Regions from separate parts of the Pedobacter terrestris genome, predicted to be linked through region 2. Evidence: riboswitches for the same ligand, from Rfam matches in the RefSeq annotation. Region 2 holds a riboswitch; the other holds the start of a gene.
What was found. A riboswitch is a leader RNA that binds a small molecule or an ion and turns the genes downstream of it on or off. The one in region 2 is predicted to bind thiamine pyrophosphate.
Positions count from the first base shown of each region.

Region 1: it holds a riboswitch for thiamine pyrophosphate, as region 2 does, so the genes downstream of both, thiS (sulfur carrier protein ThiS) here and thiM (hydroxyethylthiazole kinase) in region 2, are expected to answer to the same signal.

Region 1 covers NZ_CP180264.1:1,674,523-1,677,950, forward strand. Annotated here, with positions in the region: gene ACJVDH_RS07180 (nucleoside recognition domain-containing protein) at 1-1,278, opposite strand, end outside; TPP riboswitch at 1,478-1,569, shown strand; gene thiS (sulfur carrier protein ThiS) at 1,624-1,827, shown strand; gene thiC (phosphomethylpyrimidine synthase ThiC) at 1,882-3,428, shown strand, end outside.
Region 2 covers NZ_CP180264.1:4,136,611-4,140,038, forward strand. Annotated here, with positions in the region: gene ACJVDH_RS17630 (HAD family hydrolase) at 1-152, shown strand, start outside; gene lpdA (dihydrolipoyl dehydrogenase) at 259-1,665, shown strand; TPP riboswitch at 1,818-1,915, shown strand; gene thiM (hydroxyethylthiazole kinase) at 1,975-2,763, shown strand; gene thiE (thiamine phosphate synthase) at 2,760-3,401, shown strand; gene thiD (bifunctional hydroxymethylpyrimidine kinase/phosphomethylpyrimidine kinase) at 3,398-3,428, shown strand, end outside.

The DNA of each region.
Region 1 (3,428 bases), 2.5 Mb from region 2:
ATATACGGCTACAACATAAAATGTCGTATCAGAAGCGCCTTGGAAAATCCCGGATAAGCGACTTGCAAATGAATCTGGACCATAAGTTTCCATAGTGCTTACCATCATGCCTCTTGCAGCTCCTCCACTTAAAGGTCTGATTAATGCGGTAGGCAATCCCTCAACAAATCTCGTATCGGATCCTAAATACACAAATACACTCTTTATTCCATTAATAACAACATCGAATGTTCCGCTTGTACGTAGAAGACTAATAGCCACCAACATCCCAACTAAGTAAGGGATAATGTTTATCGCGGTATTGAAACCATCTTTCGCACCATCAATAAAGGCATCAAATACGTCAATTTTCTTATAAAGTGCTCCGAGAACGATGGCGAGGAAAATAAATAAAATTAACCCGTTACTAAGCAAGCCAGAAAACGATTGTATGCCTGAAGCATCCAGTGATTTAATGTAAAATACAAGCCCAGCGATAATAAGCGACAGGCTAAAAATCCAGGCCATTACAACAGGCTGGAAAATGTTGATTTTCTGTTTGAAGGAAACAATCAGCATTGCAGCCATTGTACCTACAAATGTCACGATTAAACAAGGGATAAATACATCGGTAGGATTAGAAGCGTTCTGAGATGCTCTAATTGCAATTACACTTACAGGAATCAGACTTAGTCCGGCGGCATGTAAACACAAAAACATAATCTGCGCGTCTGACGCGGTATCTGGTTTAGGGTTAAGTTCTTGCAAACTTTCCATTGCTTTAAGTCCGAAAGGAGTTGCAGCATTGTCTAGCCCCAGTAAATTGGCGGAAAAATTCATAATCATATGCCCCATAGAAGGATGTCCTTTCGGAACATCAGGGAATAGTTTCGAAAAAAAAGGGCCTACAATTTTCGACAATAATCGGATGCCTCCGGCTTTTTCTGCGATACTCATAAAACCCATAAAAAGCGCTAAAATTCCGATAAGTTTCAAGCAAAGTTCTACGGCTACCCAACAAGTTTGGATGATGCCATCTAGCTTTAGCGGATTGGCAGCATCGTCTGCTTTTCCAATAACCATCCAGCTAAAAATATCCGTTTGTCCAAAGAAAAAACATTTGATACTAGCTACAACAATTGCCACAATAATAAATGCTGACCAAATTCTACTTAATGCCATTATGCGGTTTTGATTTAAGCCCGTAAAATACCAATTATAAATGAAAGCCGAAATAAGATTTTCAAGGTGAAATACTTGCGGAAAATCACATTTTATGGTTGGTTTTTTGGTGTTCATACACTGCAAAATTTCCTTAATTTTTTATCGCATTTGATTTCTTTTGTTGCGTTTCAAAAGCTGTTTTGATACTTGAAATTCAAAATATAAGCCTAAATTTTAATATTAGGTAACCAAATTTTTGAATTAATATTCAGATGGTTATATAATTTATATAATTTAAAATTACGTATTACGGTTTAATTTTATATATGTTTGTATCAAACTTTAGGGGTGCCGATACGGCTGAGATTTATACCCTATGAACCTGATGCAGATAATGCTGCCGAAGGGAAAAGTAGCCCATACTTCCAATGTGCGTTTTACGCCATTCCTAAAGTTTATGTATTAAATCTTTTTACAGGAATGGAAATCACCTTTAATCACAAAAAAAGACAGTTAAGCGGACAAATTTCAATCGAAAATTTGCTGTCCATGCAATTTGGAGAAATACCCAGAGGTATTGCAGTGGCCATCAATCGGGTCATCCTTCAAAAATCGCAGTGGCCAAACCAGATGCTTTGTAATGGAGACGAGATATTGGTTATCCGTGCAACGCAAGGCGGATAAATCTTTCTTGTATTCTTTCCCGATGTTCCATTAAACAATTTCAAGTTCAGACCGATGAAAACAGAACAGATTAAAACCACAGGCAATGCCATCTCTACAAAACCTTTTACAGGCTCAAAGAAAATTTACGTTCAGGGAGAGTTGTTTCCAGATCTTCGCGTTGCTATGCGGCAGGTTAGCTTGGCCGACACACGGCTAAGCAACGGAGTTTTTAAAGCGAATTTGCCCGTCACACTGTATGATACCAGTGGTGCATATACCGATTCAGCAATCCAAACAGATATCAAAAAAGGATTGCCGCGATTGCGCGAAACATGGATTATAAACCGAAATGATGTAGAACAACTTGATCAAGTGACTTCTCAGTATGGACAGGAGCGCCGTGAAACTGCAGAACTGGATCATTTGCGGTTTGAACATATCAAAAAACCATATCGCGCAAAGGTAAATCAAACTGTAACCCAATTGCATTACGCTAAAAAAGGGATTATAACTGCTGAAATGGAATATATTGCGATTAGAGAAAACCAGCGTTATCAGGAAGTTTTACAAACAGACCCAACGCTTTCTCATCAGCACAAAGGTGATAGTTTTGGTGCAAATACACCAAAAGGTTGGATTACGCCAGAATTTGTTCGGGAAGAAGTTGCTGCGGGGCGCGCTATAATTCCAGCAAATATCAATCATCCGGAATTGGAACCAATGATTATCGGAAGAAATTTCCTGGTAAAAATCAATGCCAATATTGGCAATTCAGCGGTAAGCTCATCAATTGATGAAGAAGTAGAAAAAGCCGTTTGGGCATGCAGGTGGGGTGCAGATAATATTATGGATTTATCTACCGGAAAAAATATTCATGAAACGCGCGAATGGATCATTAGGAATTCGCCGGTGCCAATAGGAACTGTCCCGATTTATCAGGCTTTAGAGAAAGTAAATGGAAAAGCGGAAGATCTAACCTGGGAGATTTTTAAAGATACAATCATAGAACAGGCAGAGCAAGGCGTTGATTATTTCACTATACATGCTGCGGTTTTGTTAAGATACATTCCGTTGACTGCTAAAAGATTAACAGGTATTGTCTCACGCGGAGGTTCAATTATGGCCAAATGGTGTTTGGCACATCACAAAGAAAATTTTCTGTATACGCACTTTGAAGAGCTCTGCCAGATTATGAAAAAATACGACGTTTCTTTCTCGCTGGGCGATGGTTTACGTCCGGGTTCTATTGCCGATGCTAATGACGAAGCGCAGTTTGCAGAATTGAAAACTCAAGGCGAACTGAACCAGTTGGCATGGAAACACGATGTTCAGGTAATGAATGAAGGACCTGGCCATGTGCCCATGCATCTTATTAAGGAAAATATGGAGAAACAGTTGGAATATTGTGCCGAAGCACCATTTTATACACTCGGCCCCTTAACAACAGATGTGGCGCCCGGTTATGATCATATTACTTCTGCAATTGGCGCAGCGATGATTGGCTGGTACGGCACCGCGATGCTTTGCTATGTTACACCAAAAGAACATTTGGGCTTGCCGAATAAAAAAGATGTTAAAGATGGCGTAATAACCTACAAAATTGCTGCACATGCAGCTGA
Region 2 (3,428 bases):
ATGGTATAAAAGCTGCTGTTGCCGCAAATATTACATGTTTTGCCATTCAAAATAACATACGCGAACATCAGAAACTAAAAGTTGCAGATCAGTTATTTTTAAATTTTGAACATGCCCGGAATTACATTATCCAAAACCACTTAATCGATTAGGAGATAGCGTATTTTTACCTGTTTATGTCTTTTTAGGGTTCCAATTTACCTTTTACCTTAAACCTTTTTTCCCTACATTTGAAACAATAAAAATTCTCAAGAAATTATGCAATACGACGTCGTTGTTATCGGTTCAGGGCCGGGTGGTTATGTTGGTGCAATTCGTTGCGCCCAGTTAGGATTAAAAACTGCTGTTATCGAAAAATATAAAACTTATGGAGGTACCTGCTTAAACGTTGGTTGTATTCCTTCTAAAGCCTTGTTAGATTCATCTGAACATTTCCACAATGCAGCCCATACGTTCACCACGCATGGAATTAACCTTAAAGATTTAAAGGTTGACATGAAACAAATGATCGCCCGTAAAGACGATGTTGTAGCTCAGAACACTGCGGGTATCACGTATTTATTCAAGAAAAATAAAATCGATGCTTTTGAAGGTGTTGGTTCTTTTGTAGATAAAAACACCATTCTGATTACGAAAGAAGATGGTACAACAGAAACACTTTCTGCAAAAAATGTAATTATTGCAACAGGTTCAAAACCTACAGCTTTACCTTTCCTACCAATTGATAAAAAAAGAATCATCACTTCTACAGAAGCTTTAAATATTAAAGAAGTACCAAAATCAATGGTGGTTATTGGTGGTGGAGTTATCGGTTTAGAATTAGGTTCGGTATATGCGCGCTTAGGTACAAAAGTATCAGTAGTAGAATTTTTGCCATCCATTATCGGTACTATGGATGCTGGTTTGGGTAAAGAACTTCAACGCGTGTTGAAAAAATCTTTAGGCATGGAATTCTATATGGGACATAAAGTAACCGGAGCAACCACAAAAGGCAAAACCGTTACCGTTACTGCAGAAACACCAAAAGGCGAAACCATTTCTTTAGATGCAGATTATTGCATTGTTGCTGTTGGCCGTACTGCGTACACTGAAGGTTTAGGCTTAGATAAAATTGGCATTACAGTAGAAGAAAGAGGGAAGAAAATTCCGGTAAATGAACATCTTGAAACTTCAGTTAAAGGTGTTTATGCCATTGGCGATGTAATTACAGGTGCAATGTTGGCGCACAAAGCTGAAGATGAAGGTACTTATGTTGCAGAAAGCATTGCCGGACAAAAACCGCACATCAACTATAACCTGATCCCTGGCGTAGTATATACTTGGCCAGAAGTTGCTTCTGTTGGCCAAACTGAAGAGCAACTAAAAGAAAAAGGTGTTAAGTATAAAGCAGGTTCTTTCCCATTCAAAGCAAGCGGACGTGCAAAAGCAAGTATGGATACAGATGGCTTCATTAAAGTATTGGCAGATGCTACAACTGATGAAGTTTTAGGTGTACATATGATTGGCCCTCGTGCAGCAGACATGATTGCCGAAGCGGTTATCGCAATGGAATTCCGAGCATCTGCAGAAGATATTGCCAGAACTTGTCATGCCCATCCAACCTATACGGAAGCTTTGAAAGAAGCCGCATTAGCAGCCACAGAAAACAGAGCAATTCATATTTAAACAATACAGTTGGCTTTGTCCAATCTTAATAAAATTAAGCCGGTAATTTGGTTGCCGGCTTTTTTTGTTTGCATGTATTTTGCAAATTACTTCTTCCAATCTTCTTTGAACGGAGTTTCCTTGCTCATAAAATAAAAAGCTTATATTGCCGATGTAAACTTTAGGGGTGCCTTCTATACAGTTGGCTGAGAATATACCCTCATAACCTGATCCGGATTATACCGGCGTAGGAAATAGTTCTATCTGCAAATCGCAGTGTCAAGTGCTTTCGGCATTTGGAAGACTCCCCTAAAGCAAAATTTAGAAACTATGGAGTCTATTATTATTCAAAATCTTCAAAAACTACGGCAACAAAATCCTTTGGTGCACAGCATTACCAATTACGTGGTAATGAACAATACCGCAAATGCGTTGCTCGCTTTAGGGGCTTCCCCTTTAATGGCCCATGCCCATCCAGAAATCGATGACATTGTTCAAATTTCCGGAGCGTTGGTTGTAAATATTGGCACTTTAGATGAATATTGGGCAGAAAGCATGAAAATGGCTGCTGCACATGCACATAAAATAAAAAGACGGTGGATATTAGATCCTGTTGGTGCGGGCGCAAGTCTTTACCGTGACTCCGTTTTGAAAGAATTGCTTCAATTTAAGCCAGATGCAATTCGTGGCAATGCTTCAGAAATTATGGCTTTAGCCAATGTAACCCTTCAATCTAAAGGGGTAGACAGCACGCATAATTCTACAGAAGCATTAAAGTCGGCCATTTGGCTCGCTCAACAAAACCAGACAATTGTATGTATTTCCGGAGCGATAGATTTTGTAACCGACGGAACAAAAACGGTACAAATTGAAAATGGGAGTCCGTTAATGGCAAAGGTTACCGGAATGGGCTGTACAGCTACTGCAATTATCGGCGCTTGCATTGCCGTTTCAGAAACGACAATGGATGGTGTAATTTCTGCAACGGCAATTATGGCCATTGCCGGAGAAATGGCGGCAGAAAAAGCGGGTGCGCCAGGTACCTTTCAAGTCGAGTTTTATAATGCACTCTACAACATAACCGAAGGAGACATTCGCAACAAACTAAAAGTACAATGATCGACTTTAAGCATAGGCTCTACCTGGTAACCGATGAAAAAGCCTGTTTAAACCGCGATTTCTTTTGGGTAATAGAACAGGCATTAAAAGGCGGTGTGGATTTGGTTCAAATCAGAGAAAAGCAACTGTCAACAGCAGATTTTACAGAAAAAGCACTCAGATTAAAAGATCTTTGCGAGCGCTATCAGGTTCCGCTTTTGGTTAATGATAATGTAGAAGTTGCCAAAAATATTGAAGCATTTGGTTTACACATTGGACAAAGTGATATGCCCATTTCAGAAGCTGAATCTGCATTGGGGAGAGAAAAACCAATAGGATTATCTGTAGAACTGATGGAACACCTTACAGATTTTGCCATTCATCAAGCCTGGTATTTGGGCATCAGCCCGATTTTTTCTACACCTACCAAAACAGATACTTATGCAGAATGGGGTTTAGAAGGATTAAAAGCCGTACGTGCTAAAACAAATAAACCTTTAGTGGCCATTGGAAATATCAAGCTTCATAATGTAGGCCTTGCCATTTCTCACGGTGCCGATGCCGCAGCCGTCGTTTCAGAAATCTGCTCAGCAAAAGATCCGGCGAAAGCGGCAGAACTTCTCAGAAATCAAATTGAAAAACACCTTCACAGCAAATGAAATACATATCTGTTTTAACCATTGCAG